3 regions of the Microbacterium sp. NC79 genome follow, and region 1 is predicted to be linked to each of the others. Evidence: predicted binding sites of a transcription regulator. Region 1 holds the regulator's gene; each other region holds the start of a gene.

Region 1 (10,759 bases):
GATCGCCTGAGGCCACCGTGAGGTCGATGACGGCCAGTTCCGTGCCGACGGATTCTTGCAGCGCCTGAAACACTTCTGGTGATTCGTGACTCGGCACCCACGCCTCATCTTGCGCAAGGGCCCACACCGCGGGCCGACGCACAATGTACTCGGTCTCTGCGGTCGGGTCGACAACCAAGAGATCGGTCTGGTCTGATGCGGCCGAGAGCGCGGCACGCACACCGGCCACGGGAATGGGTCGAGCGAGCGGATCCCACGTGCGCATCGAATCCACGCTCGTAAAGATCGGCAACACGGTGCGCCCGTCAGGAGCGGCTACCGTCACAATCGACAGCTCCTGCGTCTTGTCGACGGTGAGGCCCGTCGGCCCAACGCCTTCGTCGCCCTTCTCCGCGATCAGCGGGATGAGCACGCGCGCGGTGCGCAATGCCTCCACAATGGCGATCTGGTCGCCGGAACCATTGCGAAAGTTTGTGAGAGCGGCGAGCAGTGCGGGATCGGCTGAGCCGTCATCGCCGGCAGCAGGGTTGGGTTCGAATCGCCTGCCTTCCCAGGGCACGCCAGCCGAATCGGCAGTGTTAGTCTCCTGCGACATCCAGAGCCTCTGCCAGCGTGAATGCACCGGAGTACAACGCCTTGCCGATGATCGCGCCTTCAACGCCGAGCGGAACCAAATCACGCAGTTCTGCAATGTCATCAAGCGACGAAATACCACCAGAGGCGACAACGGGCTTGACCGTGCGCGAGCAGACTTCGCGAAGCAGCTCGAGGTTGGGTCCGCGGAGGGTGCCGTCCTTCGTGACGTCGGTGACCACGTAGCGCGAGCATCCGGCGTCTTCCAGGCGCGCGAGCACTTCCCAAATGTCGCCTGCCTCTTGCGTCCATCCGCGAGCCGCCAGCGTGGTTCCGCGCACGTCAAGGCCGACAGCGATTGCTTCGCCGTAACGGCCAATAACGTTTGCCGCCCATTCTGGGTTTTCAAGCGCTGCGGTGCCGAGGTTGATGCGGGTGACACCCGTCTCGAGCGCTGCTTCCAGCGACGCGTCGTCGCGGATGCCACCGGAGAGCTCGACGTTCAGGCCGCGTACCTGCTTGATGACGCGACGGATCACTGCGGTGTTCGCACCGCGGCCGAAAGCAGCGTCAAGGTCAACGAGGTGGAGCCATTCGGCGCCCTGCTCTTGCCACTGGGCGGCAGCGTCAACCGGGTCACCGTAGTTGGTTTCCGAGCCTGCCTCGCCCTGGGTCAGGCGCACGGCCTTTCCTCCTGCAACGTCAACAGCTGGCAACAGAGCCAACGCGGGAGTGTTCGTGAAGTCGTTCATAAGTCCTCTAGCAAGCAACCTTCGTGCAAACGGCACAGATGTTAGAGCGTAGCCCCGCCCAGCGTGCCGATCCAATTCTTCAGGAGTGTGATCCCGGCTTCGCCGGACTTTTCCGGGTGGAACTGGGTCGCCGACAGCGGCCCGTTCTCAACCGCAGCAATAAATCGTGAGTGGTGTGTTGCCCAGGTGACCTTGGGCTGTGGGAACGGCGGAATGACGTCGAGGGTCCACTCCTGCGCGGCGTTGGAATGCACGAAGTAGAACCGCTCGTTCTCAATGCCGCGGAAGAGTGCGCTGCCCTCCCCCACCTCCACCGTGTTCCAGCCCATGTGCGGCAGGACAGGGGCTTCGATCTCGCGGACGACACCTGGCCACTCGCCAAGGCCCTCAGCGCCAACACCGCGTTCGACACCTCGTTCGAACATGACCTGCATGCCCACACAAATACCGAGCACGTGGCGTCCGCCGGCGAGGCGGCGGTCGATCAGCTCTTCTGAGCGTTCGGCGCGCAGCGCGTCCATCACGGCAGCAAATGCACCGACACCAGGCACGACGAGACCGTGTGCCTCCATGACGAGCTTCTTGTCTTTCGTCAAGCGGGCGTCGGCACCGGCGGCATCCAGTGCCTTAACGGCGGAGTGCACGTTGCCCGACCCGTAGTCGAGCACCGCAACAACCGGACGGGTCACAGCGCACCCTTCGTGCTCGGGATGCCCGAGACAAGCGGGTCAATCGACTTTGCCTGACGGAAGGCCCGGGCAAACGCCTTGAACTCAGCTTCGGCGATGTGGTGCGGGTCGCGACCGCCCTTCACGTTGACGTGAACGGTCAGGCCTGCGTTGAGGGTGATGGCCTCGAAAACGTGGCGGACGAGGGAGCCAGTGAAGTGTCCGCCGATCAGGTGGAACTCGAAGCCTTCGGGCTCACCGGTGTGCACAAGGAAGGGGCGTCCTGAGATGTCGACAACGGCCTGAGCGAGGGCCTCGTCGAGCGGAACCAGGGCGTCGCCGTAGCGGGAGATTCCGGCCTTGTCGCCTAGCGCTTCGCGAATCGCCTGGCCGAGCACAATGGCGGTGTCTTCCACCGTGTGGTGCGCATCGATGTGGGTGTCGCCTGTGGCCTTCACGGTGAGGTCAGTCAGCGAGTGCTTGGCGAAGGCGGTCAGCATGTGATCGAAGAACGGCACGCTCGTGTCGATGGAGCTCTGACCGGTGCCGTCGAGGTTCAGTTCGAGCTCAATCGTGGATTCGCTCGTGGAACGGCGGCGGGAAGCAATACGGGGGGCGGTCATACTCAGAATCCTAGCGAGGCGAGGGCGTCAAGGAACGCGGTGGTTTCTTCTTCGGTTCCGGCTGACACACGCATGTGTCCGGGGATACCGACGTCGCGGATCAGAATGCCGCGTTCGAACAGGGCTTGAAAGGTTGCCTGCGGGTCAGCTACCCCACCGAACAGCACGAAGTTTGTCCATGATTCGTAGGGGCGATAGCCAAGTGCTGCGAGGGTCGCGGAGATGCGGTCACGCTGTTCCACAATGTCGTCAACGGTCGCCAGCATCGTGTCGGCGTGACGCAGGGCAGCCAGCGCCGCGACCTGCGTCAACGCGCTGAGGTGATAGGGCAACCGGACGAGCCGGAGCGCGTCAATGAAGGCGGGGTCAGCTGCAAGGTATCCGACGCGAGCACCAGCAAAGGCGAAGGCCTTACTCATGGTGCGTGAGACCACCAGACGGGGGCGAGATTCCAGGAGCGTGAGAGCGCTCGGGGCATCGTGCGGGGCGAACTCAAAGTAGGCCTCATCGACGACGACGATGCCGTCAGTTGCGTCGTATACGGCTTCGATGACATCAAGTGTCAGCGGCGTTCCTGTGGGGTTGTTCGGCGCACACAGCAGCACCACATCCGGCTTCACTTCCTGCACTTGTGCGACAGCGGAAGCCGCAGCCAGCGAGTAGTCGGCGCCGCGTTCGCCTGCGAACCATGTCGCGCCGGTCGCGCGGGTCAGCAGCGGGTACATGGAGTATGTCGGCCCGAAACCCATCACCGTGCGCCCGGGGCCCGCAAACGCCTGCAGAATGTGTTGTAGCACCTCGTTTGAGCCGTTCGCCGCCCATATCTGGTCGGCTGTCAACCCGTGACCGAGGTAGTGAGCAAACGCCTCGCGCAGCAGCGTGAACTCGCGGTCTGGATACCGGTTGAGGTCGCGCACCGCGAACGAGAGGGACTCAACAATGTCACTCGTCACCGAATCCGGAATGGGATGCGTGTTCTCGTTAACGTTCAGTGCGACCGGAAGCGGCGCCTGTGGGGCGCCGTACGGAGTCATCCCGCGAAACTCGTCGCGGATGGGCAGATCACTGAAGGAGATCGTCACTACTCCATGGTAGGTCTGCGGTAGGCGGCCGCGGAAACCGGGCGGTCGAACATTACGCAGGGTCTCGATACGGCTGGCCTGATCCTCAGCGCGGCGCGCTTGAGCGCGTGCATGATCGCGGCGGTGTTACTTCGTGAATTCAGCGGGAATGGCCAGCGTCTGGCCTGGCGTGATCGCTGAAGAGGGCAGCGCGTTCAGTGAGATCATGCCATCGATAACATCGCGGGGGTCTGCGTGCGGTGCTACATCGCTCGCGATCGACCACAGCGAGTCGCCTGGCATCACGTTGATCGTTTCGAATGTTGCCTGCACGCCCTCATCGAGGGAAGCCTGCGCAGAACCACCACTCAGTACGGCGAAGGCGATAGCAGCCACGACGGGAAGAGCAACGACGGCTGCGAGTACGCGGCGGCCGCGATCGGTCATCCGAAGGCGCGTGGCGACCGCAGAATGACCAGCCACAGCAACCACACCGGGCCCCGAAACGACGCGAGCCGGACGAGCGGTGGCGTTGATGCTGATGGTGCTCATGATTCCTCCTTGTGGTGCGCTTCGCTTCCAACCCTCGGCCGGGAGGGCCGGAAGCGAAGCTACGTTCCGAATCTATGTTCTATGTTCGAACATGTCAACCTGTTTTTCGAACGACTTCGAAAAAAATCTTTCAACACACTCGAACAAAAGTCTTTGTTTATCCGAAAAGTCGGATACGGTTTCGATAGCGAAAGCACATCATCAACCTCCGACATTGGTCGCTGGGTGGCAAAAGGAGAACGCAATGAGCGCGGAAGAGACTGCGAGTGGTCCGGGCAATGAGGCCCCACGTACACGTCGCCGCAAGAACCTCAGCGACAAACAAATGGCGATCCTCGAAGTGATCCAACGTTCCATCGCGCGTCACGGCTATCCGCCGAGCATGCGCGAAATTGGCGACGCGGTAAACCTCAAGTCGCTGAGTAGCGTTACTCACCAACTGGGTCAGCTCGAACTGAGCGGATACCTGCGTCGCGATCCCGGTAAGACTCGCGCGATGGAGGTGCTGATCGATCTTCCTGGCATCGCCGCCGAGAACCCGGCCGATGCCGCACCGTCCGTCGGCGATGCCGCACTGGTTCCGCTCGTCGGTCAGATTGCAGCAGGCGTTCCGATCACGGCGGAGCAACAGGTCGAAGAGATCTTCCCACTCCCCCGCCAGCTTGTTGGCAAGGGCGAACTGTTCATGCTGAAGGTGAACGGTGAGTCGATGATCGATGCCGCGATCTGCGATGGCGACTGGGTTGTCGTGCGCGTGCAGAGCGACGCGGAAAACGGCGACATCGTGGCGGCCATGCTGAACGATGAGGCCACCGTGAAGGTTTTGCGTCGTCGTGACGGCCACACCTGGCTACTCCCCCGCAACAGTGCTTTTGAGCCCATCCTTGGCGACCAGGCCACGATTCTCGGCAAGATTGTTGCGGTGCTGCGCGCCGTGTAATCTGCAGCATCCTCCTGAGGACTTTCGCGAGCCGATCCGTCGGCAAGCGAAAGTCCTCTTGCTGTTTGCGCTGATCGTCGCGCCACGGTTCCGGCATCAGCGCCACACAAAGCGAAAGCCCGCCCCACTCGATTGAGTAGGGCGGGCTGTGAGCTGTCGCGCGTTACGCGCCGATCTTCTCGCGCACGTTCTTGGTCGCTACCACCAGGTTGCGCAGTGATTCAACGGTCTCGTCGTAGCCGCGGGTCTTCAGGCCACAATCCGGGTTCGCCCAGATGAGCTTGTGCGGCAGGGCGTCAGCGGCACGCTGCAGGATCGACTCTTGCTCATCAACAGAAGGCACACGCGGCGAGTGGATGTCCCATACGCCGGGGCCAACGCCGTGCGGGAAGCCCGCGTCACGAATATCGTCAATCACGTCGCCACGGCTACGCGCAGCCTCGATCGACGTGACGTCGGCATCAAGCGCCGTGATCGCATCGATCACAACGCCGAACTCCGAATAGCACAGGTGAGTGTGGATCTGAGTGGCGTCCGCAACACCGGCGGTTGCCAGCCGGAATGATCCGACCGACCACTCAAGATACGCCGGCTGGTCGGCAACCTTGAGCGGCAGCAGTTCGCGCAGGGCGGGCTCATCAACCTGAATGATGGCGATGCCCGCCTGCTCGAGGTCACCGATTTCATCGCGGAGAGCCAGACCAACCTGGTTCGCCGTCTCAGCGAGCGGCTGGTCATCGCGCACGAACGACCAGGCCAGGATCGTCACAGGGCCGGTCAGCATGCCCTTGACGTGCTTGTCGCTGAGTGACTGCGCAAACTCCGCCCACCGCACGGTCATCGGCGCGGGGCGTGAAACGTCGCCCCACAGTAGCGAAGGACGCGTCGCACGCGAACCGTAGGACTGCACCCACCCGTTCTGGGTGACGGCAAAACCGTCCAGCAACTCGGCGAAGTACTGCACCATGTCGTTGCGCTCGGCCTCGCCGTGCACCAGGACATCGATATCTAGATCGTGCTGCAGGTCGATGACCCGACCAATTTCAGCCTTGAGGAACTCATCGTATGCGGCGTCATCGATCTCGCCACGCGCGTGAGCGGCGCGCGCCTTACGGATCTCTCCGGTCTGCGGGAAGGAACCAATGGTCGTTGTCGGCAGGAGCGGCAGGTCAAGGGCAGCGTCCTGAGCGGCGACGCGCTCCTCCTCGTTGCCACGCACGAAGTCGTCAGCCTGCAGCGCACCTGTGCGTGCACGGACAGCGTCAACGCGAACGCCAGGAGCCGACGCACGGTCCGCAAGAGCCGCAGTCGCAGCATCAAGCTCCTCAGCGATCGCTTCCCGCCCCTCGGTGAGGCCCTGTGCGAGCGTCACGATCTGGCCAACCTTCTGGTCAGCGAATGCGAGCCAGGAAACGAGACGCGCCTCGAGCTGGGTTTCGTCAGCGACGTCGTGCGGCACGTGCTGCAACGAGGTCGTCGTGCCAGCAGCAACCTGCGCGGCACCGAGTTCAGCGAGCGATGCGAGCTTGTCAAAAGCGCCGGCGAGGTCACCACGCCAAATATTGCGGCCGTCGATCACGCCACCGACAAGAACTTTGTTTTCCAGGCCAGCGACGGGCGCGGGAACGGAACCACGGCGCAGGTCGATGGCGATGCCGTCGACAGCGGAACCAGCAAGAACGCTCCACGCTTCAGGCGACAGCTGCGCGTAGCCGGCGGCGACAAGAATCTGGGGGCGGTTGGCGGCGCTGGCGAGCACGTCGTAAGCGACGCGAGCGGCCTCAGCCAGCTCAGCGGCGGCGTAGGGCAGACTCTCGCTCACGAGGGCGGGTTCATCCAGCTGCACCCACTCAGCTCCTGCTGCCGTGAGCGCTGCGAGCAACTCAACATAGACAGGCAGAACGTCCTGCAGTCGCGACAGCGGCGAGAAGCCCTCGGCTGCGTCATCGCTAGCCTTAGCCAATGCCAAGAACGTGACGGGCCCGACGATCACGGGGCGGGTAGTGAAACCGTCCTGCTTGGCTTCGGCGACCTGATCGGCAAAGCGCGTGCTTGACAGCGAGAAGGCGGTGTTCTCGTCGATTTCCGGAACCAGATAGTGGTAGTTGGTGTCGAACCATTTGGTCATTTCGAGCGGCGCACGCTCACCCTCTCCACGTGCCGCGGTGAACAGCGCGTCGAGACCAAAGGTTCCGTCAGCCTGACGCAGGTGTGCGAAGCGCGCGGGCAGAGCACCAAGCGTGACGGCGATGTCAAGCACCTGGTCGTAGTAGGAGAAGGACTCAGGGATCGAAGAGTCAGACTGACCGAGGCCGAGTTCTGCCAGGCGGGCACGGGTTGCCGCGCGGAGACCGGCAGCGGTTGCTTCCAGTGCCGCAGCGTCGGTCTTGCCAGCCCAGTGCGACTCCACGGCACGCTTCAGCTCACGCTGACGCCCGATGCGCGGGTAGCCGAGGATGGTTCCTGCGGGGAATGTCATCGTACGTTCTCCTTTTGAATGAGGATGTCGGCTTCGCGGAGGACCGCGAGGACCGTGTCGTGGTTGTTAAAGGCGTAAAGGTGAATGCCGGGAGCGCCGCCGTCAGCGACCGCGCGGGCGAGGTTCGCCGCGTACTCGATCCCGAGTTCGCGCTGGCCCTCGACTGTGGGCTCAATTTCGAGGGCGATCGCGAGCTCGCTTGGCAGTTCTTCGCCACTCAGCTCGAGCACACGGTTAAGACGCGCGGGATTCGTAATCGGCATGATGCCAGGCAAGATCGGGATCGTGACCCCGGCCTGACGGGCACGCTCGACGAAGGCGAGGTAGGCGTCGGCGTGGAAGAACAGCTGCGTAATCGCGAGCGTCGCGCCAGCGGCCTGCTTCGCCAGCAACGCGTCAAGGTGTTCGCTCGCGTGGCGGGAGCGGGGGTGTCCGTTCGGGAATGCCGCGACGGCGATACGCACGCGGCTGCGACGATCGACCCGCGCAGCCCCCGGGATACCCGGCAGGTCGCTTTCGCGGAACGGCACGCGCTCCGCCTGGACCCGATCGATCAACTGCACAAGTTGCGCAGAGCTTTCCAAATCGCCGAGGTAAATGTCTTCCTCGCGGGTGCCCGCAGGCGGGTCGCCACGCAGCGCGAGAAAAGACTCGATTCCGGCGTCAAGAAACTCGCGAATCAGCGTGGTTGCGCCCGCGTATGTGTTGCCAACGCAGGTGAGGTGGGCAAGCGGGTCAACGTTGGTGTGCTCGCGAATGTACTTCAGCACTTCAAGCGAGCGCCCACCCGATGAGCCACCCGCACCATACGTGACCGAGATGAACTGCGGCGCGACTGCGGCCAGCTCATCAATCGTGCGGTGAAGGGCCTGCACCGATGTTTCGGTGCGAGGCGGATACAGCTCGAAGGAGAACGGAACCGTTGCAATTTCTTTAGCCATTGTGTGTCTCCTTCCAGGGTCGAGGCGGGCTCCAGCGCGCCGAGGTTTGCGCCAGCCAGCTCCGTTCGAGAACGGGGTGCCTGGCGCTCGTGTTCGGGGCTCCGAACGTCGTGGCACCACGCTAAGGCCGAGGGTTTCGCGCGCCACAATCCTGAGTGACGAAATATGTTTCACGATGACGAAATGTTTCTCCGGCTCGTGACAGACGCACACCAGATAGCCTCAATGCATGGCACGTTCACTCCCCTACGGCTCCTGGCCATCGCCCATCTCCGCCGCCGACGCCGCCGCTGGTTCCACCCGCTTTGACGGCGCCCGCTTCGTAAACGGTGAGGCGTACTGGGTGCAATCCGTCGCCGGACGCATGACGATTTTTCGCGAGGGTGCGAGCGAACCGCTGCTCCCGGAACCATGGAACGTGCGTTCTCGTGTGCACATGTACGGTGGCGGTGCGTGGAGCGCTGGCGCCGATGGCACCGTCTTTTTCGTGGAGGCGAGCGACCAGCGTGTCTGGTCGTTGGCACCTGGCTCTGCTGAGCCGCGCCCGCTTACCCCGGTCGACGAGACCGCAACGTACGGCGGCTTAACGATCAGCGCCGGCGTCCTGCTTGCGGTGCGCGAGCGACGTCTGACCACCGGCATCGAGCGTGACATTGTCACCATCGCAACCCGCGGCGGCGCCGATGACGACGACGCCGTCATGTCGCTCGCTTCGGGAACTGATTTCGTGGCGCAACCAGCGCTCAGCCCCGATGCCGCGAGCCTTTCGTGGGTCGGATGGAACCACCCCAACATGCCGTGGGATCATGCCGACGTTTTTGTGCGGTCCCTTGTGGCTCAGAACCATCCGTTCTCGGTTTCGGATGGCGCCGGACTGCAGCCGCAGTGGAGCAACCGCGGAGATCTCTTCTTCGCCGATGACCGCTCGGGGCGTTGGAACCTTCGTGCTGTGCCTGCTGGTTCCGCCTCTTCATTGCCTGTCGCGCCCAGCGACGCTGATACCGGCGGCGCGCTGTGGGTGCTCGGGCTGTCATGGTTCCGGCTTCTGGACGACGGCCGCGTGCTTGCCGTGCGCACCGACGGCGGTGACCGTCTCGTGCTGATCTCACCTGATGGTGAGCGCGAGATTGAGACGCCGCTTTCGGCCGGACTCATGGTTGAGGACGTTGACGGAACCAGGGCGCTGGTGAGCGGTGCGGGTGAACAGGTGCCTGGTGGCGTTTGGCTGCTCGACGTCGATGACCCGACCATCCTCCGGCCCGTCGCGGGAGGTGTTGCGGCATGGGGCTCCGAATGGCTGCCCCACGCCGAGTCGATGACGCTCGATGGCCCACACGGTGACATCCACGCGTTCTATTACGCCCCCACGAATCCGAATACGTCGGCTGCGCCTGGCGAGCTTCCGCCTGTGCTCATCATGGTGCACGGCGGCCCGACCGATCACGCGTCACCAGCGTTGTCCCCCACGATCACCTATTTCACGAGCCGCGGCATTGCCGTGTGTGAAGTGAACTACGGCGGCTCGACCGGCTACGGTCGCGCGTATCGTGAGCGCCTGCGTGGCCAGTGGGGTGTCGTCGACGTTGATGATGTCATCGCTGCGGCCGACGCGCTGGCAGCGTCGGGTCGTGTTGATCCCGACCGGATTGCGGTTCGTGGTGGGTCGGCTGGCGGTTGGAGCGTCTTGAATGCGCTGGCACGCAGCAACCGCTTCGCCGCGGGCATTGCCCGCTACCCCGTCACCGATGCGCGCGCGCTGGCGAGCGATGATGGCGAATTTGAGTCGCGCTACTTTGATGGCCTGATCGGCCCGCTCCCTGAGGCCAACGACCTGTACGTCGCGCGTTCTCCGCTGACGCATGCCGCGCACATCGGCAGCCCCGTTCTGTTGGAGCAGGGCGACGATGATCCCGTAGTTCCGCAGAGCCAGGCAGAACTGATTCGCGACGCGCTGGTCGCCAATGGTGTGCCGCATGCGTATGTGCTGTTCGCGGGCGAGGGCCACGGTTTCCGCAAGCCCGAAACGCTCGTGCGATCACTGGAAAGTGAGCTCGGTCTTTTGGGCGCTGTCTTCGGTTTTGACGCAGACGTGCCCGCCCTCGTGCTCAGCTAGCAGGATCGGCGAGGCGTGCCGATCGGCGCGCCCGCCACCGCGTGACTGGCGGTAGGA
Region 2 (10,759 bases), 1.1 Mb from region 1:
GATAGGTTTGCCGTACATGGCCATGCGCCCGAGCTCGGAGGCGTGCCAGAGCGGTGATATCCATCCGATCCAGGCGAGCCACCATTCCAGGTTGGTGAGTGGGTAAAACGTGCCGGAGAAGAGAAACATCGGCATGAAGATGAATCGTTGCACGAGGGCGAACTGGCCTTTGTCATCTTCAATGCTCGCGGCGTAGGCCATCAGGGGTGTGCCGAATGCCAGACCGGCGAGCACGCCGATGCCGATCGCGAGCCACCCCGTGGCGGGGGTTTCGACGCCGCCGAAGATCCACACGATGAGGTAATACGGAACCGCGGCTGCCAGCATGCGAGACGCCGGTGCGAGGGCGACGCCTGTGGCGATTTGCGCGCTGGAAATGGGCGATGCGGAGAATCCGAAGAAGTAGAGCCGCCATTTAAACCCGCTCATCACGGGGTACGTCATTTCTTCGGTGGCGACCGCGATCGTGGCGGCGGCGATGAGGGCGGGCGCGACGAACACCAGGTAGCGTACCGAGACTCCGCCGTCATCGACAGGCGTGGAGATCAGGGCCGCCAGGCCGAGCGCCAACCCGAACAGATAGAGCAGGGGTTGACCGAGGGCGCTGGCGACAATCGTCCACCCGTACGCTCGCATCGCGCGCACCATGTGTTCAAGCACGTAAAACCAGCCGAATGCACGGGGCTTGCGCGCAGCGCGGATCGCCTCGGCGCGGAGTTCGTCGAGGGTGGGGTGCTGCGCCCGCGATGTGGCGCTGGACCGGTCAGTACTCATTCGATCAGCGATCGTCCGGTGAGACGCAGGAAAACGTCTTCGAGGCTGGAACGGCGCACGAGGGACGTGAGCGGATGATGCCCGAGTTCGACGATACGATTCAGCGCACCGTCACCGTCGTTGGTGTAGATCAGGACGCGATCGGGAAGCACCTCAACGCGATCTCCAATGCCTTCGAGATGCGGCGCGATTTCGGAGTTCTTCTCAGACCCGAACCGTACTTCGAGAACCTCACGACTCGAGTAGCTGCGAATGAGCGACGCTGGTGATCCTTCCGCCATGATCGCACCCTTGTCGACCACGATGAGACGATCGCATAATTGTTCCGCTTCATCCATGTAGTGCGTTGTCAGCACCAGCGTGGTTCCGCGTTCTTTCAAACGAAACAAGCGATCCCACAGCACGTGACGAGCCTGCGGGTCGAGCCCCGTTGTCGGCTCATCGAGCAGCAGAATGCGCGGGTCGTTGATCAAGCCGCGTGCGATCGTGAGGCGCCGCTTCATGCCGCCGGAGAGGTGATCGACCTTCGCTTTTACCTTCTCTTCGAGCTGCGCGAACGCGAGGAGCTCGTCAGCCTTGCGCCGGCACTCGGCTCCGGAGAATCCGAAGTATCGCCCGTACATATAGAGGTTTTCGCGCACGTTGAGCTCGGCGTCGAGATTGTCGGATTGCGGAACCACGCCGAGTCGGGAGCGAATCTCCGGACCGTAGTCATTGGGGTCAAGGCCCAGGATGCTGAGGTCGCCGGACGTGCGGGTGGAGACGGCGCCAATCATCTTCATTGTGGTCGACTTGCCTGCTCCGTTCGGGCCGAGTAGGCCGAAGGACTCGCCCGGCGCCACGTCAAACGTGAGGTCGTCGACGGCGACGAACTCAGGCTTGCCCTTGACGGCGTAGGTCTTGCGCAGGTTCCGCGCTGAAATCACTGCTTCTGGCACGGAGAAAACTTACCAAGATGCACCGACATTGGATACGGGATGTGGGTGGGTGCCTGCTTTGGCCCGCGGGAGCTGTCGTCGTGTCATGCGTGGGTTGAGTTTGTGAATCGCTCGCCCGGCGCTGCACTTCCCCTTCACTGGCCAACGCCGTGCGCCACTCGCCGGCACTGCGTATCGCTTGCTGGCACGACGAATCCCTCGCTGACATGAGGCGCTGCTCGTTGACACCGTGCGTCACTCCTCCGCACTGTGCGTTGCCGACCGACACTGCGTGCCAACTATCGAAAATAGGAATCGCCTGCCGACGCCATGACCCGCTCCACCGATCCCGCCCGACTCTGGCCCTCGCTTACGCGATCTCTCCGCAACTTGCCAAATTCACTAGAACCTAGCTCCTATACTCAAATGCAACTTTCTTCATAAAACCCTTGCGTCATTCGAATCTGTGTTCTAAAATGGGGGTATGACCAATCCACACCTCACCCCTCTTCTCGAAGCCGTTGCGGCGCTCGAGTCGGCGTGGTGCGATGCGGAATGTGGCACCGATTTAACCCGCACGCAGTTACTGGCGGTGAATGCCGCGATGGGAACATTGCAACGAAGGTTTGACGGGCTCCGCGCGGAAGTCGCTGCAGGAATCGAGCATGAATCCCGTCCTGAGTTGGGGCCGGATGGGCTCGCGAAGCAGCAGGGTTTTCGGAACTCGGCGACGCTGATCGCGGCAACCACCGGTGGCACGACCGGCGATGCGTCAAAGCTCACCAAACTGGGTAAAGCGACCGCGCCGCGGTCGAACCTGCTCGGTGAGAAGTTGCCGCCGAAATATCCGGCAGTGCAAGACGCGCTGCAGCGGGGCACGATTGCCGCGGCCGCCGGGTCACTGATCGTCGCGATGCTTGACCGTGCCCGCCTAAACGCCAGCACCGAACAGATCGGTGAAGCCGAAGCTCTTCTGGTGGAGGGTGCTGCGGGGTTGTCGTGTGATGACGTCCGCAAACTCGTCACCCGGGCCGAAGCCTGGCTAAACCCCGACGGTGTCGAACCACGTGAAGATGAGGCCCGTGCCAGCCGGTCACTGACCATGTTTGAACGTGACGGCTCCTTGTTCGTGAACTTCCGCACCGACGTCGCGTCGGGCGCCCCGATTAAGAATGCGATCCAAGCCTGGGTCACTGCGACCTTCCAAGCCCGCAACTCCAACGCCCACGCCGCCGCCGGTCACAGTGAAACGTGCGAAGGCACCGCCACCGGGGACGCTCCCGAGGGGTGGACCATGCCGGGTGACGATCGTCGCACCGTCGCGCAACTCCAAGCCGACGCACTCACCGCGATCTGCGAGCACCTCACCGGATGCGACAACAACGAACTCCCCCTCACGGGCGCGACTGTCATTGTCCGCGTGAGCCTTGATGACCTCACCACCGGCACCGGTGTCGCGACGATCGATGGCACGGATCAGCCGATCAGCATCAGCACCTGCAGGCAAATGGCCGCGAGCGGCGGTGTCATCCCCGCAGTCCTCGGATCCGACGGTGAAATCCTCGACTGGGGTCGTGAAAAGCGACTCTTCACGAAGGCGCAACGCCTCGCCCTCGTCGAACGAGACGGCGGATGCGTCATGTGCGGGCTCCCACCCCAAATGACAAAAGCGCATCACATCCGATGGTGGCAGCGAGATACCGGGCCAACAGATCTCAGCAACGGGGTCCTGCTCTGCACGAGCTGCCATCACCGTATTCATGACAATGGCTGGAATATCCGTGTCGACGGCACGAAACGCACCTCGAAAGTGTGGATCATCCCACCCGCCACCGTCGACCCGACACAAACCCCACGCCTCGGCGGCCGCGCCCGATACGACATCGCCGCCTAACGACACGGCCACCTAACAACACGCTCCCCTTCGCCTGACTTTGGCCAGGCGATGTTCCACCGATCTCAGCCACGCGTAGCTCAGCATGTCCGCCGCATCCCGCGGCATCTCATTGCAACGCATCGCAACCGCAACGCATCACACCACCGCACCACACCGCACCACACCGCAGCACATCACATCACCGCAAAAAGATGTTCGCGTCGGTGGGCCTAACCGGAGCAAGGCGACCCACCGACGCGAATCGTTCCCGTGGCTTCGAACGGTAACCGGAGCAAGGCCCGTTCGGTGCCACGTATTTCCGTGCGAGCGCCTCATCACCGGAGCAAGGGTGAGACGCCTGCACGAGTCTTTATGCGGAGGCAGCCTCCAAGCGTGTGCGCAACGCGGTGAGCTCGTCTGTCAGCGCCGCCGGAACGCGACCCTCAAACGTCTCGTAGAACTTTTCCGTCAGATCTGCCTCGTGAGCCCACGACGCAGCGTTCACGTCAAACAGCTCAGCCAGATCCTGGTCCGAAACCTCGATACCTTCGAGATTCAGATCGGCGGTCTTCGGCAGACGGCCAATCGGGCTGTCCACAGCCTCAACCTGACCCTCAATGCGACGAATAATCCAGTCAATGACACGCGAGTTGTCACCGAAACCGGGCCACAGGAAGCGACCGTCGGTACCCTTGCGGAACCAGTTGACCTGGAAGATGCGCGGCGCACGGTCGAAGCGGAGCGATGCGCCAACCTTCAGCCAGTGGCCGAAGTAGTCAGCCATGTTGTATCCGCAGAACGGCAGCATCGCGAACGGGTCGCGACGCAACTCGCCAACAAGACCCTCAGCCGCGGCCGTGCGCTCAGACGAGATCGTCGAGCCGAGGAACACCCCGTGCGTCCAGTCTGTCGCCTCAACAACGAGCGGAACGTTCGTCGCACGACGGCCACCGAACAGAATGATGTCCAGCGGCACACCCTGCGGCGCATCCCAGTCCTCGGAAATCTGCGGGCACTGAGCAGCCGACACCGTGAAGCGGGAGTTCGGGTGCGCGGCCGGGTGGCCCATGTCAGGAGTCCATGGGTTGCCCTGCCAGTCCGTCAGCTCGCTCGGAGCCTCATCGGTAAGGCCCTCCCACCACACGTCACCGTCGGGACGAAGCGCAACGTTCGTGAAGATCGTGTTACCCCACAGCGTCTCAACGGCGGTGACGTTGGTCGACTCGCCAGTGCCAGGAGCAACTCCGAAGAAGCCGGCCTCCGGGTTGATCGCCCACAGGCGGCCGTCGTCACCAGGGCGTAGCCACGAGATGTCATCACCAAGCGTCTCCACCGTGTAGCCAGGGATCGTCGGGCGCAGCATCGCGAGGTTCGTCTTACCGCACGCCGACGGGAACGCCGCCGCAACGTGGAACTTCTTGCCTTCGCGGTTAATCACGCGAATCAGCAACATGTGCTCGGCGAGCCATCCGTTGTCGCGGCCCAGAACCGAAGCGATACGCAGGGCGAAGCACTTCTTGGCGAGAATCGCGTTGCCACCGTAACCCGACCCGAACGAGTGCACCTCAAGCGCCTCGGGGTAGTGAACGATGTACTTGTCATCGTTGTACGGCCACGCCTTGTCCTGCTGACCAGGTTCAAGCGGCGCACCGACGGAGTGAATCGTGCGTACCCATTCCTGGCCGTTGGCAATCTCACGCACAACGTCGTTGCCAACGCGGGTCATGATTTCAATCGAAACAACGGCGTACGTCGAGTCCGTAACCTGTACACCGATCTGCGAAAGCGGGCCACCAACCGGCCCCATCGAGAACGGAACCACGTACATCGTGCGACCGCGCATCGCGCCGTCAAACAGGTCGTTCATCTTGGCGCGCATCTCAACCGGGTCAGCCCAGTTATTCGTGGGGCCCGCATCTTCTTCACGCTCAGAAGCGATGAAAGTACGACCTTCAGTGCGAGCAACATCGCTCGGGTGCGAACGCGCGAGGTAAGAACCAGGACGCAGTTCCTCATTCAACTTGATGAGGCGGCCTTCGCTCACTTGCAGATCAAGCAGGTACTGGTTTTCTTCCTCGGAACCGTCAACCCAGAAAACCGCGTCGGGCTTCAGGAGCGCAGCAACCTCGTCAACCCAGGAAACCAGCTCAGCAAAAGCTTCCCCCGAATACTCGGGGCGCTGACCGAAAGAACGCGCGGGCGCCGCATGGGCTCCACGCGTCGGGCGAGCTCCGAAGGCTTCAGCAAGAGCCATAAAAAACTTCTCCTTGGGTTGCGGAATGTAACTCCTCCATCAAGAATGCGTGACTGATCGAGGTAATTTCGGCAAAATGGAGGTGAAAGAATCGTGGTTCTTTACATATACTCAAGACATGCCATCCGCCATTGAACTCGCGACCCTGGGCCACCGGATTCGACACCACCGGCTTGAAATGGGTCTCACGCTCGACGAACTCGGCGCCAAAGTCGGCGTCGCTGGATCCCAGCTCAGCCTGATCGAAAACGGCAAGCGCGAGCCCAAGCTCTCGCTCCTTCAGGCGATCGCGCAGGCAACCGAGACGGCGGTCACCGACCTCATCTCCGGCGAACCGCCGAACCGCCGCGCAGCCCTCGAGATTGAACTGGAAAAGGCACAGACATCTGCTGTCTTCCGCCAGCTCGGTATTCCGCCCGTTCGCGTATCAAAGTCGATGAGCGACGAAACCATCGAAGCCGTGTTGGGTCTGCATCAAGAGCTGCACCGCCGCGAGCGCGAAGCCATTGCCACGCCGGAAGAAGCCCGCCGCGCCAACACCGAGCAACGTCTGCGCATGCGGGAGAAGAATAACTACCTGCCCGAGATTGAGAAGCTCGCCGAGAAACAACTCAAACTCGCTGGCCACGTCTCAGGCGCGCTTAGCCACCGCTCCGTGAGCCTGATGGCCGAGCAGCTCGGCTTCGAACTCATCTACGTCTCCGACCTGCCAGAGTCAACACGATCGATCACCGACATCGAGAACGGCCGCATCTACCTGCCGCCTGCATCGATCCCCGGTGGCCACGGCTTGCGCTCAATGGCGCTGCAGGCGATGGCCCACCGCCTCCTCGGACACAAGCCACCGACCGACTACGCCGACTTCATGCGCCAGCGTCTCGAGATCAACTACTACGCCGCATGCTGTCTCATGCCGGAGACCGCCGCAACCGCTTTCCTGCAGCAGGCAAAAAAGGACCGTAACCTCGCCGTTGAGGACTTCCGCGATGCCTTCGGCGTGACCCACGAAGCAGCGGGTCTCCGTCTCACGAATCTCGCCACCACTCACCTCGATATTCAGCTGCACTTCCTGCGCGTTGATGGTTCCGGAGCCATCTCCCGCGTCTACGAGAACGACGGGCTGCCGCTTCCAGAAGACGTCACCGGTTCGGTCGAGGGCCAGATTGTGTGCCGTAAGTTCTCGGCGCGCACCGCGTTCGAGCAGACCAACCGTACGATCGAGCACTACCAGTACACCGATACGCCGGCCGGAACCTTCTGGTGCTCCACGCAGACCGGTTCGTCCAAAGATGGAGACTTCTCGATCACGGTGGGTGTGCCCTTCGACGACGCGAAGTACTTCCGTGGCCGCGAAACGCAGTCGCGCGCGGTATCGACGTGCCCAGACGAATCGTGCTGCCGACGCGCCAACCCGGATCTCACCGACCGCTGGCAGGGCAAGGCGTGGCCGAGCGCCCGCGTGCACACGCACATTTTCTCCCCGCTCCCCCGCGGTGCCTTCCCCGGCGTCGACGACAGCGAGGTCTACGAGTTCCTGGATCGCCACAACGGCTAATGCCGGCATGACCACGACGACCAAGGCCCAGGCGATCGCCACGGGTACCCGCCGATTCTTGCCGTGGATTGCGCCGCTGGCGGTGACGGCCTTCGTGTCCGCCGCCTACATTTGGTATTCCGCATGGCAGTGGAACCAGATTGCGGTGAAGTCGTGGGATCTCAGCATCTTCACGCAGCTGTTGCAGCAGTATTCGCAATGGCAGGAACCAATCGTCAGCGTGAAGGGTGATGGCTTCAACCTCCTCGGTGATCACTTCCACCCGCTCCTCGCGATGCTGACCCCGGTCTTCGCGATCTTCCCGCACGCGTTTACGCTTCTCGTCATTCAGGCGCTCTGCTTTGGTGTTGCCGCTGGCATGTTCACCGCGGTCGCCACCCGCGTCCTCCACTCCCGCATCAGCGGCACCCTCCTCGGACTCGCCTTCGGCCTCAGCTGGGGTCTGCAGTACGCGGTCGAAGCGCAGTTTCACGAAATCGCACTCGCGGTTCCGCTGCTCACCGGGGCCACCGGCGCCATCGTAGAAAAGCGTTACCGGGCCGCGGTGCTGTGGGCAGCGCCCCTGGTTTTCGTGAAGGAAGACCTGGGCCTCACCGTGCTGATGATCGGTCTCGTCATCGCTTACCTGGAGCGCACGATTCGCGGACTGTGGCTCGCACTGTGGGGCGTTGCATGGTTCGCGATTGCCATCTTCGTCGTGTTGCCCTTGTTGAACCCCGATGGTGCCTGGGCATACGGTTCCAACGCTTCGCCTGGCGGATTCCTCGCGAACCCAGACACGTGGTTTGCCGACCCCAAAACTCACACGGTGCTCCTGCTGTTGGCAACCACGGCAGGGTTCTTGCTGCGCTCCCCGCTCACGGTGATCATGTTCCCCACGCTGGCATGGCGCTTTCTCTCCACGAACGAAGGATATTGGGGTCCAGACTGGCACTACAGCACGGTGCTCATGCCCATCGCCTTTGCGGTGCTCCTTGACGGCATCCAGCGCGCCGCAACCAGCGACAGGCCGCTCCTGCGCCGCTACGCAAAGCATGGTGTCGCCGTCGCCGTCACGGTTGCCGTCATGCTGTTGCCGCAGCTTCCGCTCGCTGACCCGCTCAAGCCGGGGGCGTGGGAACGCCCGCAACGGGCTGACGACGCGGCCGCCATCATCGCCAATATTCCGGCCGGTGCAAGCGTAGAAACCGATATCGGCATCATGTCTTACCTCGTCGACGATCACGAAGTGTTCTGGCTCGGCAATAAGAACCCGGCGCCTGACTGCCTCGTCATCGACCGGGCACGCGGTGGCACGCCCGATGAGTGGGGTGATGTGGTTGCGGTCGCCAAGCACCTGCACCCGGGCGTCGAGTACACGCATGTGACAACGTCTGGCGATATGGAACTGGCCTGCCGACTAGGCTAGATCAGTCGCATCTGGGCGGCCAGATCAGCAGGAGCACCGTGTCGCCGAAGTCTGCCTGGGTCGGTCTCACCGTCTTATCGATCGCAGTCTTTGGCGCCATCACCATTGAGGTCGCGCCCATCGGCCTGCTGCCCGACATCATGACGGCGTTCGGAGTCAATAAGGCCACAGCGGGCCTGCTCGTCTCGATGTACGCCGGCCTCATTGCCGTGTCATCGGTTCCGCTCACGCGGCTCACCCGCCGGGTGGCTCGCAAGCCCCTTTTACTCATCACGCTCGCGATCTTCAGCACCTCGAATTTGTGGGCAGCTGTGGCTGATTCTTTCGAAATGTTGGTTGCAGCGCGCACGCTGGGCGGCCTCGCGCACTCGCTCTTCTTCGCCGTCGTCATTGGGTATGCCGCACGCATCGCCCCGGTGGGGCAAACCGGTCGCGCCATCGCGCTCGTCGCGACTGGCACCAGTATCGGCATCGTGTTGGGCCTGCCTGCAGGGACCGCCCTCGGTGAACTCATCGGCTGGCGCGCCACGTTCGCAAGCCTTGGCATTCTCGTGGGTCTGTGCGGTGTGATGGCGATGATTCTGCTGCCTCCCGTGTCACACGACGCAGAGGCGGGCAAACAATTCGTGCCAGGCGGCGGCCGCCTCATCATCGTGGCCGGCCTCGCCGGGCTCTGCTTTCTCGGCTATTACACGCTCTATACCTACGTCAGCCCGATGCTGCTCGACGCGGGCCTCGCCAAGCCCTGGCTCAGCGGCGCGCTCGTTGCGTTCGGCATCGCCGGCTTCATCGGCATCCGTCTCGTCGCCCCGCACCTTGATCGCCACCCATTCGCATTCATGGTGTTTGTGCCTGCAACCCTCGTCGCATTGCAGGCCGGTATCGCCATTGCGTACCCGGCGCTGTGGCCACTCCTGATCGTTGTCTTTCTGTGGACGGGCGCGTTCGGACCGGTCAACTCCACCTACCAGAACATGCTGGTTCGAGTGGGTAAAGATAACCCAGAGATGGCGGGAGCCTGGATCAACTCCATGTGTAACCTCGGCATCGGTGCAGGCGGTGCCATCGGCGGCGTGCTCGTGATGGGTTCGGGTTATGCGGGCGCGAGCCTGACCGGTGCTGGCATCATCGCGATCGCCCTCGCCATCGCGGTACTGGGTAGGCGCGCGCTCACTCGCGCCTAACGCGTCATGCGATGTGCTCGCGGTAGCTGGCGAGCGCCGCTTCTCGCTCGCCAGCAGTGAGAGTCTCGTCAAACACAACCATGGTTCGATCGCGCTTCCATGTCGCAACGACGACGCCGTCTCGCACCAGAATCGGCTCGACCCTGCCATTCTTTGACGGCCCCACCGTGGAGATGAACTCGGGCGCGCACGTGAGCGTGCGGTCGCGATACGACATGTAGTACTCATCGAACGACGCCAGCAACTGCTCTGATCGCGGCACCACCGCAACGACGCCCACCGCCGGCTCACGAAGTGTCTGACGGCCCGCATCATCCACGTCGACCTCATCGGCAATCTCTGCGGCAGCCGCCCGCGCTTGCGTCAGCGTGAACCCACTCCACCACGCAAAATCTTCCGGCGTCGCGGGCGCGTGGCCGCGGAGGTAGCGGCGGTACATTTCGGCGTCACGATGCTCCGGAACCGGGGTCTGCGCTGGCAACTCATCGTTCAGTCTCAGAAGTTGCTGGGTGGCGCTGCCTGACACGTGATCTACCGTCGGGCCCCAGTGCACCACACCACGCAACGCAATTGCGACGATCAGATGCGTGCCGCGGTTGCCAGCAGGATCAAGCCCGCCGGCGAGCATCGCGTCGAACACCTCGGCGCGCGTCAGCGGCCCAGCAGCGAGCGCGCCACGCACGATGCGTTCGGCACGCGAATAGTCATCGTTCTCCAGCCCTAACCTCTCGCGGTGTGGCGCGGTTGTGCGTGACACGATGCGATCACGGGCCACCGTCAGTGCGAACTCC
Region 3 (10,759 bases), 210 kb from region 1:
CGAGAGCGGGGCCTCACAATTCCGATGATGGACGCCTAATGGCAACCCTCGTCACCGGCATTGGTGAGCTCACGACGAACGTCGCCACCGATAGCGACGCGTGCGGCACGCTACATGGCGCCGCCGTGCGCATCGAGAACGGGCGCGTCGCCTGGGTCGGTGACGCCCGGCGCGCGGAACCAGCGGAGCGCGTGATCGACGTGGAGGGTGCGGCCGTCATCCCCGGGTTCGTTGACAGTCACACGCACCTTGTTTTCGGTGGGGATCGGGCCGAGGAGTTTGCCGCCAGAATGACCGGAACCCCGTATGCGGCTGGCGGGATCCGCACGACTGTCGCGGCGACACGCGACGCGTCGGATCAAGCACTGCGCACGCGACTGCACGGGTTTGTCGCCGAGTGTCTGAGCCAGGGAACCACGACCCTGGAAATCAAGACGGGCTACGGCCTCGACGTTGAGTCGGAGGCTAAGCTCGCGCGCCTCGCGCGAGAAGTCACTGACGAGGTCACCTTCCTCGGTGCCCACGTGGTTCCGGTCGAGTATGCCGACAACCGTGATGCGTATGTGGATCTGGTGTGCGGTGACATGCTGTCGGCGGTTGCGCCGTACGCCACCTGGATCGACGTGTTCTGCGAACGCGGTGCGTTTGACGTGGACGAGTCTCGCCGTGTTTTGCAGGCAGGAATTGAAGCGGGGCTGAAGCCGCGCGTGCATGGCAATCAGCTCGGCGAGGGCGGTGGCGTGGCGTTGGCCGTCGAGATGGGGGCGGCAAGCGTTGATCACTGCACCTACCTCAGTGATCACGATGTGGCGTTGCTCGCCGGCTCAGACACTGTGGCGACGCTGCTGCCTGGGGTGGAGTTCTCGACGAAGCATCCGTATCCGAACGCGCGGCGCTTGCTCGATGCGGGGGTGACCGTGGCGTTGGCGAGCGATTGCAACCCGGGCACCAGCTTCACGACCTCGATGCCGCTGATGATCGCCCTCGCGGTGCGCGAGATGGGGATGTCTCCTGCCGAGGCCGTGTGGGCGGCAACAGCCGGAGGTGCTGCGGCGCTCGGCCGCACCGACGTCGGCAACCTGGCCGTTGGTTCCGCCGCTCACCTCGCAGTGTTGCGGGCACCCTCGCGCATCCACCTGGCATACCGGCCGGGAGTGCCGATGGTGGAGCGGGTAATTACCGGCTAGTTTTCTCGCGGGATGTCGTACTGCACGCGCGTCGGCGGCGTGCGGAATGCCTCGCGCCATGTGTCTGCGCCCCACGTGAACCACGCGACGGCGCATGTCGGCATGTGCGGAATCTGCGGACCGAAGTGCCGCGCCAGAATGCTGAGTGTGGGGTCGTGCGCCACCACAGCGACGTTTTCTTCTTCACGTTCGGCGACCAGATCGGCGATGCGTCGCGGGTCGGCGTTGTAAAGCTGGTCGAAGAACTCAATCTCGGCGCCCAGCGCATCGGCAAAGTACTGGGCGGTGCTTGCCGCGCGCACGGCGGTCGATGACAGGATCACGTCGATCTGCTGTTTGCGGGCGGCCACCAGGTGTGCCATCACGGGAGCGTCGCGCAGACCGCGACGGTCAAGCGGGCGGTCAAAGTCGCTGAGGTCGGGGTCGTCCCACGAGCTCTTCGCGTGCCGAATCAGGGTCAGTTGCATCACGCACGCTCCGAGACGGCGGCGATGAGTTCGAGTAGGCAGAGGGCCGCGAGGCGGACGGTGCGGCCATCTTCGGCATCGGCGGTGGCATCGACCTCGGTGATGTCGGCTGATGCCACCGTAGTGCTGCGTCCGATGCCGCGCACCAGGGCGCGCAACTCCCATGCGGCGAGGCCACCGGGAACACTTGCCGGGCATCCGGGGGCGACCGAACGGTCGGCAACGTCGACATCAATATCGAAGTGCACGGGGCCGGTGCCGGCAATTTCCAGTGCCTCGGCGACGACATCGTCGATGCCGCGGCGACGCACGTCATCGATGCCGATCACCGTGATGCCGAGGTCACGCACGCGCTTTGCGTACGCGACCGAGTTCGCGAAATCGGCGATACCAATTTGCACGATGCGGTGCGGATCAAGGCCCGATTCGACGAGCCTCCGTACGGGCGAACCGTTAGAGACGCCATCACGCACGTCGTAGTGCGCGTCAAGCGTGATGAGTCCGGTGGCGTGCGCGCCACGCGCCGCCGCGTACGTGACGCTGTTGTCGCCACCGAGCGCGACGACCAGGCGCGACGTGCGGGCGAGTTCGGAGACGTGCGCCGTGGTGCGCTCTTCGCCCTCGGGGCTGTCAGGGTCGCGCACGTCGCCCGCGTCGCGAACGATCAGTTCGCTGAGATCAACGATGTGCTCGCCCGTCACTAGCGCGGGGGAGAAGCGTTGAATTGCCTCGCGAATCGCCGCAGGGGTCTCGTGCGCTCCCGTTGGGGAGAGGGAGGTCAGGTGCGCAGGAACGCCGAGAACGGCGACATCGGCGGAACCATCAAAAGCGGGCCAGCCGCCAGCACGCGGCCACAGAGGATCAAACGAAAGAGCCATGGTTCGTTCACACTATCGCCGCTGCGCAGTGACGTCGAGGATTCAGTGGCGGATGCTGCGGGGCTAGGGGTGGAGTGGGCTCAGGCGGAACTAGCAGGGGCGGGTCGTGAGTATGCGCGGCGGACGGTGTCGTCTCGGGTGTTCCTTTTGTTGATCCGCGATGGGGAATGGTGGTCGCTGAGCGGGTGTGAGTCGCGGCCACGATGAGAAAGGGAGGCATATCGCGCACAAGTTTTTCATTCCTATTCTTGAAAATCCTTGAACTATTCGAAGCTCTGTTCTAAAATGGGGGTATGAGCAATCCACATCTCACCCCTCTTCTCGAAGCCGTTGCGGCGCTCGAGTCGGCGTGGTGCGATGCGGAATGTGGCACCGATTTAGACCGCACGCAGTTACTGGCAGTGAATGCCGCGATGGGAACATTGCAACGAAGGTTTGACGGACTCCGCGCAGAAGTCGCCGCGGGCATTGAGCATGAGTCACGGCCTGAGTTGGGGCCGGATGGTCTCGCGAAGCAGCAGGGTTTTCGCAACTCGGCGACGCTGATCGCGGCAACAACCGGTGGTACGACCGGCGATGCGTCAAAGCTCACAAAACTGGGTAAAGCGACCGCGCCGCGGTCGAACCTGCTCGGTGAGAAGTTGCCTCCGAAGTATCCGGCGGTACAAGACGCGTTACAGCGGGGCACGATTGCCGCGGCCGCCGGGTCGCTGATCGTCGCGATGCTGGACCGTGCGCGCCTGAACGCGAGTATCGAGCAGATCGTTGAGGCTGAGGCTCTTCTGGTGGAGGGTGCTGCGGGGCTCTCGTGTGATGACGTCCGCAAACTCGTCACCCGCGCCGAAGCATGGTTGAACCCCGACGGTGTTGAACCTCGCGAAGATGAGGCCCGTGCCAGCCGGTCACTGACGATGTTTGAACGTGACGGGTCCCTGTTCGTGAACTTCCGCACCGACGTCGCGTCAGGTGCCCCGATCAAGAACGCGATCCAAGCCTGGGTCACCGCCACCTTCCAAGCCCGCAACACCAACCCCAACGCCAACGCCGGTCACAGTGACACATGCGAAGGCACCGCCACGGGCTCTGGCGTCCCGAATGATGTGGGAACTGCCGCGGCCGGGGACGCTCCCGAGGGATGGGCGATGCCGGGTGACGATCGTCGCACCGTCGCGCAACTGCAAGCCGACGCGCTCACCGCGATCTGCGAGCACATCACCGGATGCGACAACAACGAACTCCCCCTCACCGGCGCGACCGTCATTGTCCGCGTGAGCCTTGATGACCTCACCGCCGGCACTGGTGTCGCGACGATCGACGGCACCGACCAGCCGATCAGCATCAGCACCTGCAGGCAAATGGCCGCGAGTGGTGGTGTTATCCCCGCTGTCCTCGGGTCGGATGGTGAGATTCTCGATTGGGGTCGTGAAAAGCGACTCTTCACGAAGGCGCAACGCCTCGCGCTCGTCGAACGAGACGGCGGATGCGTCATGTGCGGGTTGCCACCCCAAATGACGAAAGCGCATCACATCCGATGGTGGCAGCGAGACACCGGCCCAACCGACCTCAACAACGGCGTCCTGCTCTGCACGAGCTGCCATCACCGTATTCACGACAATGGCTGGACCATCCACGTCGACGGCACCAAACGTACGTCGAAAGTGTGGATCATCCCACCCGCCACCGTCGACCCGACACAAACCCCACGCCTCGGCGGCCGCGCTCGATACGACATCGCCGCCTAACGGCCGACGGCCTAACTGAGCGACGATCTGCCCCACCCCACCCCACCCGGCCCGGCTTTGTTTGTTACGGCATCGCCGCCTAGCTCGCCCAAAGCTGGGCTGAGCGGGCCGGCGTACACCCCGCCCCTATGTCAGACAGGCGTCGTGTTTGAGACCGCGCCGCTACGCGACATGACCCACCGAATGGAGCCGGGGAGCCCTGAGCCACATACGATGGGAGCCATGACGATCGCGACGCCGTATGAGGATCTGCTGCGAGATGTGCTGGCCAACGGCACCCACAAGACGGATCGCACGGGCACCGGAACCACAAGCGTGTTTGGCAGGCAGCTGCGGTTTGACCTGGCGAATGATTCCTTCCCGCTGATCACCACCAAGCGCGTGCACTTTAAGTCGGTCGCGCTTGAACTGCTGTGGTTCTTGCGTGGCGAATCAAACGTCTCCTGGCTACAAGAGAACGGCGTGCGCATTTGGAACGAGTGGGCCGACGAAAACGGCGAACTCGGACCGGTGTACGGCGTGCAGTGGCGCTCATGGCCGACACCCGATGGCGAGCACATCGACCAGATCGCTCAGGTCATTGAGCAGTTAAAGACCAACCCAGACTCCCGCCGGATCATCGTCTCCGCCTGGAACGTGGCCGAGATCAAGAACATGGCGTTGCCGCCGTGCCACGCGTTCTTCCAGTTCTACGTCGCTGACGGCAAACTCTCCTGCCAGCTGTACCAGCGCTCCGCCGACATGTTTCTCGGCGTGCCTTTCAACATCGCCTCGTACGCGTTGCTGACCCGCATGATCGCCCAGCAGGTCGGTCTCGATGTCGGCGAATTCGTCTGGACAGGTGGAGACGTACACATTTACGACAACCACCTCGAACAGGTCAAGACGCAATTGGAGCGCGAACCGTTCCCGTCGCCCACGCTCACCTTCACGCGTACGCCCGAGTCGATCTTTGACTACTCGTTCGATGACTTCGCGGTGCATAACTACCAGCACCACGCGCAGATCTCGGCACCGGTTGCGGTCTAGCCATGCAGCTTCCTGAACTTCCGCCCCAGGCCATCGGCCTCATCTGGGCGCAGACCCGTGACGGTGTCATCGGACGCGCAGGAGACATGCCGTGGAAGGCGCCGGAAGACATGGCGCACTTCAAAGAGACGACGATGGGTCACCCGGTCGTGATGGGACGGCGCACATGGGAGTCCATCCCACCGCGCTTTCGACCGTTTGACGGACGCACCAACTTCGTGCTCACGAGCGACCCCCATGTGACCGCCGAAGCGGAAGCCGCTGGCGCTCGCGTTTTCACCAACCTGGATGACGCGCTTGCCGCCGCTGCCGACGCTCCCGGCGGCGAACTCGTATGGGTTGTCGGCGGCGGTGCGCTCTACGAAAGCACCGCAGACCGCGCCGATATCGCGGTCGTGACGGTACTTGACCTCGAAGTGCCAGACGGAGACACCTTCGCTCCCGCGCTACCTCCCGGTTTTGTGAACGTGACGTCGACTCCCGAAGACGGCTTCACGCCCTCCGACCGCGGCCCGGCATACCGCTTCGAAACCTGGGCGTTAGACGAAGAACTCTAGACGCCCGGCTCAACACTTGCGTCACGCACGACCCTGATGAGCGTTGCCCAGGGCCCGACCACCGCCGATTCGGGGAGCACGACCGAGCGCTCATCGTGCCGAATCACGGCAACGATGCGCCACATGAAGCCGTCCGCACGCAGATCTGTCGGTGGCGTCGCATTCCACGGACACTCCTCGATGACGGCAACCCAGTGCGACTCGTCACCCGCCGGAGCTTCCGCTTGCCAACGACGGGTGATGCCCGCAACTCCGCCGCTACGCGTCACCCGCACCGCAATATGCGGCTCGTCTTTCGCCTCCTCTGCCCCCGACTCGGCCCCAACCCGCGCCTCATCGTCGCTGCTGGGAGGCATTACCTCGCGATTCGTCATAAACACCAACCGCGCGCCAGGCTCGCTTAACGGCACGCACCTCCTCTGAGGCTTTACCGTACTCCGCCTGCGCCGCAGAAACAGTGGCGTCAGCAAACTCGATGAAGGTTGCCGTCGTCGACAGGGTGCCCGTCAGCGCCCGATACCAAATCAGGCCAGCACGATCCCACGCAAACCCACCCAGATCGCGAGCCAACAGGGCAAACGCACGGTTCGGAATGCCCGAGTTCACGTGCACCCCACCGTTATCTTCAATCATCGTGACGTAATCGCGCATGTGCCCAGGCTGCGGATCACGGCCGAGAACGTCATCGTCATAAGCGGTGCCGGGCTCCAGCATATTGCGCAGCGCCACCCCCTGCACGGCCGCGGTGAAGATTTCGGAACCAATCAGCCAGCTCGCCTCATCAGCCGTCTGCTGGCCAAAATACTGCTCGGTGAGGGCGCCAAATACATCAGCAATCGATTCATTGAGGGCACCCGATTGATTGCGATACGCGAGGTTCGCCGTGTGTTGGATCACACCGTGCGAGAGCTCGTGACCGATCACAGACAGGGAGTTAGCGAACCCCACAAACACCTCACCATCACCGTCGCCGAAGACCATCCGCTCGCCGTCCCAAAAGGCATTGTCGTAGTCTTCGCCGTAGTGCACGGTCGCGTTGAGCGCAGCGCCAGCCCCATCGAGGGAATTGCGCTGAAACGCACGGAGCAACAGATCAAACGTGGCACCCAAACCGTCGTAAGCCGCATTCACCGTGGCATCTGCCACCGGCTCTGCACCTTCTTCTCGCACAATGGTTCCGGGAAGCACCTGCGTGTTCTCAGCATCCGCGATCGTACGATTCGGGGCATCGGTCAGCTCGACAATGAGTGAACCGGAACCATCAACAGAGAGATCAAGTTGTGCGCGATGCCGAAACGGCGGACGCCCCGCCGCGATCGTGCGACGCGCGGCCGCGGCAGCCGTCGGATACTGCTCATCGCCCGTCTGCGCCAGCCGATTCAGCAGATACGGCGGAATGATTGCCTGGAATGTCGCCATGAGGGGAGGCTACGCCTGATCACCGACACTGTCGCGCGATCACGAAAACGACGGGCCTACGCCCCCAAGACGGCGTGTGCAATCGTGTAGATGAGCACACCAGCCAGCGAGCCGACAATGGTTCCGTTGAGGCGAATGAACTGCAGGTCTTTGCCGACCATGAGCTCAATCTTCTCCGTCGTCTCGCTGGGATCCCATCGCTCGACAGTGTCGGTGATGATGCTGGCGATGTCGTGCTTGTACCGCTCCACGACGAAGACTGCCGCCTGGGTAATCCAGGCGTCGAGGCGCGCCTGGAGCGCATCATCACGCGTGAGCCGCTGGCCGAAATCAAAGATGGCCGCATCGATGCGGGCGCGCAACGTGCTGGTCGGGTTCTCCAGCGACTCCAGCAACCCCACCTTGACCGTGTTCCACGCCTCGCCAGCCAGTTCTCGAACGCGCGGGCTGTCAAAAACAGCCGACTTCGCGTCCTCCAGCTTCGCCATCGTCACCGGATCGTGCTGCAAATTGTCGGCGAGCTTCGCGAGATACGCGTCGATCGCATGTCGCGCCTGATGTTCCTTGTCAGCCTGCACCGCACCCACAAACTTGACCGCCTCCTTATACGCGGTGTCATCCACGAAGCGGTGCGCGAGCGACGGCACCCACGACGGCAGGCGCTTGGACAGGAGCCCGGAAAAGTAGCTCTGGTTATTGTGCAACCAGGTGGCGATGCTGTCGACGGCGAGATCCACCGCACCATGATGGGCGTTTGACTCAACAACCTTGCCCAGCCAGGTGCCTGCAGGCGGTCCCCACTGCGGATTGAGCAGATGGTCACGCGCAAGATCACCAATGAGATCTTGCACATCGTCGTCACTGAGCGCGCGCAAGACGTTGGCCGCGAGGGTCGCCGATTCCGTGCCCACGCGCCGCGCGTGCTCAGGGGAGCTCAGCCAGGTTCCGAGGTTCTTCGAAATCGCCGTCGAGCCGAGTTTTTTCTCGACGACCTCGCCGGAGAGGAAGTTCGTCTCGACAAACTCGCCGAGCGAACGCCCGATTTCATCCTTGCGCTTGGGAATGATCGCCGTGTGCGGAATCGGAATCCCGAGCGGATGCCGAAAAAGCGCCGTAACGGCAAACCAATCGGCGAGCGCACCCACCATGCCACCCTCGGCAGCGGCACGCACATACCCCCACGCCTCGACGTCGCGCTGCAGCACGAACGCGACGCAAAACAGCACCGCCATTCCGATGAGCGCGCCGAGGGCGACACCCTTCATCGTGCGCAGGGCGCGTCGGCGCTCCTGATCGGCGGGAGAAAGCAGAGCCGTCGGTGTGCGAACCATGCCGCCATCCTTTCACCAGGAGTAGGCTTCGAGCGTGATCGAAGACATCAAAAAGCGTGCGTTGCACCGAACCAGCATCCTGGAAGGGCAAATGCGCGGCCTCGCGAAGATGATCGACAACGAGGACTACTGCATGGATATCATCACGCAGTCCCGCGCCATCCAGCGCTCGCTGGAGTCTTTGAACAAGCTTCTCCTGGAGAACCACTTGCGCCAGCACGTCAGCCACATGATGGAGCACGGCGGAGAACAGCGCGAGCAGGCCATCGCCGAAATGCTGAAGGCTTTTGAGGTGTCAGGCAAGTAGGGTGCCGGAACCAGGGGTGCGTCGTGAAGCCGCAAACAGGTTCCGCTAGTCTTCCAGCGCTCCTAGCCAAGCGGCCGCCATCGTGGCGTGTGCCGACTCCGGGTCTGACGGATGGAACATGCCAGCAAGCACATCACGGTAAAGACGCTGCAGCTCGCTGCGGGCAAAGTAGCTTGACCCGCCGCCGGTCAGCATCGCTTCGTCGACAACCTGCTTGGCCATCACAACCGCACGGTGCTTCACGCCAGACAGCTTCGCGAACCACAGGCTGCCGTGGTCGACCCGGTCGTCAACGTCGCGGGCGATCATCGCGATTTGGGGGAGGAGCGCGTCGTACGCGAGCCCCATGTCGGCGATACGCCAGCGAATGTCAGCGTCGTGTGCGTACGTTTTGCCGGTCTTTTTTGAACGGCGCTTGCCAACAGTCTCGACGGCGACGTCGATCGCGCGCCGAGCGATGCCGGTGTACACCGACGCCAGCAGAATCTCGAACGCCGCAAAGATGCCAAACATGATCGGGTCGGGCTCGCCGAGCGGAACCACGCGCGCGACGTGTGCGGGGGAGGCTACCGCGCCGTGGAGTTCTGTCGTGCGGCTCTGGGTTCCGCGCATGCCCATCGTGTCCCAGTCATCGCGCGTGACGACCGCGTCGGTGCGATCTATGAACGCGTAGACCAGGCGGGGGTTGTCCGGATCGGTGCTGTCGAGGCCGTGCAGGCCGAGCTGTGTCCACACCGGGGCGAGGGATGTGAAGATCTTGGTTCCGGTGAAGGCGTAACCGCCATCAGCCGTCGGGGTGGCGACGGTGTCAGAACCGCCGAGCACGAGGTCATTGCCCGCTTCGGAAATGCCGAAGGCGAACACCTCACCGCGTGCGGCACCCTCCTGTACAAACGCGAGCTCATCGAAGCCGCGATCGCGCATAATCTTCGCGACCCCTGTCCACACCAGGTGCATATTGATCGCGAGCGCCGTTGCCGGCGCGGCCGTCGCGAGGCGCTGTTGCAGCACCGCGGCCTGCTCCAGCGTGAGCCCGGCACCGCCCCGATCGGTAGGAACCAGAATCTTCAGGTACCCGGCTGCCGCCAGCTCCGCGAGATCTTCGTCGGGGAAGCGGTTCTCCGCGTCAATGCGGGGTGCGCGCTCACGAATACGAGCGATCAGATCGTCGGGGAGGAAAGCTTCGGCATCGAACGTCATACTGACATTCTCTCCCGACCGCGGGCTGGTGGCATCGCGATCACGAGAGCGCCGCGCGCACGTGCTCGATGTATTCGGTCGGCTTATCGCGATGCGGCGAGTGTCCAGCACCTGCGACGACCGACATCGAGAAGGTCGGGTTGGTGAGCACTTCAGCCGCCAGGTCGCCGGTAAAGATGGAGTACACCTTCGGGTCGGCGCCAATGACGTGCGTCGGCGTCGTTATGCGCGCGGCTTCGGCCCGCACATCCCATGTCGTCTCGTTCTGATCCAGTGTCTGCTCGATTGCCCAGTGGCTCGACTGTGCAACCGAAAGCGCCTTCAGTTCGTGGTCTTGCGGATGCCAATGCGGGTGCTGATCCCATGACGCCTCGACGGAACCATCAACAAAAGAGCGCTGTTGGCTCGCGCGAATCAGGCGATGATCGCGACCGGCGAGGTGAATAGCAGGATCGACAAGAATGAGGCGCTTGGTCCATGTCGCGTCGGCTGCCGCCGCCCAGGTCGCCGCCGCGCCACCGAGCGAATGCGCCACCACGACATCCCACGGCCGATCACCATTGCGCGTGTATTGCAGATCGGTGCCGTACGCAGCGATGGTGTAGTCGAGCGCGCGCGGTGCGATGCCATGCCCGCGCAAGT

What was found. Region 1 encodes LexA, which represses DNA repair genes until DNA is damaged. Its sites were predicted from a motif close to TCGAACANNTGTTCGA; they were not measured.
Positions count from the first base shown of each region.
Region 2: a site for LexA is predicted at 2,150-2,165, ahead of KTJ77_RS03010 (HNH endonuclease signature motif containing protein). Genes of this name have one in related genera too.
Region 3: a site for LexA is predicted at 2,800-2,815, ahead of KTJ77_RS08980 (HNH endonuclease signature motif containing protein). Genes of this name have one in related genera too.

Region 1 is NZ_JAHQYI010000001.1:1,761,206-1,771,964, forward strand. Features, by position in the region: gene KTJ77_RS07960 (SseB family protein) at 1-595, opposite strand, end outside; gene priA (bifunctional 1-(5-phosphoribosyl)-5-((5-phosphoribosylamino)methylideneamino)imidazole-4-carboxamide isomerase/phosphoribosylanthranilate isomerase PriA) at 579-1,325, opposite strand; gene hisH (imidazole glycerol phosphate synthase subunit HisH) at 1,367-2,014, opposite strand; gene hisB (imidazoleglycerol-phosphate dehydratase HisB) at 2,011-2,616, opposite strand; gene KTJ77_RS07980 (histidinol-phosphate transaminase) at 2,619-3,698, opposite strand; gene KTJ77_RS07985 (LysM peptidoglycan-binding domain-containing protein) at 3,825-4,229, opposite strand; gene lexA (transcriptional repressor LexA) at 4,474-5,169, shown strand; gene metE (5-methyltetrahydropteroyltriglutamate--homocysteine S-methyltransferase) at 5,333-7,648, opposite strand; gene KTJ77_RS08000 (methylenetetrahydrofolate reductase) at 7,645-8,589, opposite strand; gene KTJ77_RS08005 (prolyl oligopeptidase family serine peptidase) at 8,819-10,702, shown strand; gene KTJ77_RS08010 (YitT family protein) at 10,695-10,759, opposite strand, start outside.
Region 2 is NZ_JAHQYI010000001.1:687,875-698,633, reverse strand. Features, by position in the region: gene KTJ77_RS03020 (ABC transporter permease) at 1-774, opposite strand, end outside; gene KTJ77_RS03015 (ATP-binding cassette domain-containing protein) at 771-1,712, opposite strand; gene KTJ77_RS03010 (HNH endonuclease signature motif containing protein) at 2,176-3,585, shown strand; gene KTJ77_RS03005 (phosphoenolpyruvate carboxykinase (GTP)) at 3,938-5,821, opposite strand; gene KTJ77_RS03000 (helix-turn-helix domain-containing protein) at 5,940-7,376, shown strand; gene KTJ77_RS02995 (DUF2079 domain-containing protein) at 7,384-8,784, shown strand; gene KTJ77_RS02990 (MFS transporter) at 8,823-9,968, shown strand; gene KTJ77_RS02985 (crosslink repair DNA glycosylase YcaQ family protein) at 9,973-10,759, opposite strand, start outside.
Region 3 is NZ_JAHQYI010000001.1:1,970,718-1,981,476, reverse strand. Features, by position in the region: gene hutU (urocanate hydratase) at 1-39, shown strand, start outside; gene hutI (imidazolonepropionase) at 39-1,187, shown strand; gene KTJ77_RS08990 (histidine phosphatase family protein) at 1,184-1,654, opposite strand; gene KTJ77_RS08985 (agmatinase family protein) at 1,654-2,532, opposite strand; gene KTJ77_RS08980 (HNH endonuclease signature motif containing protein) at 2,826-4,274, shown strand; gene KTJ77_RS08975 (thymidylate synthase) at 4,497-5,303, shown strand; gene KTJ77_RS08970 (dihydrofolate reductase) at 5,306-5,860, shown strand; gene KTJ77_RS08965 (protealysin inhibitor emfourin) at 5,857-6,216, opposite strand; gene KTJ77_RS08960 (M4 family metallopeptidase) at 6,194-7,279, opposite strand; gene KTJ77_RS08955 (DUF445 domain-containing protein) at 7,336-8,610, opposite strand; gene KTJ77_RS08950 (metal-sensitive transcriptional regulator) at 8,645-8,917, shown strand; gene KTJ77_RS08945 (acyl-CoA dehydrogenase family protein) at 8,963-10,117, opposite strand; gene KTJ77_RS08940 (alpha/beta fold hydrolase) at 10,158-10,759, opposite strand, start outside.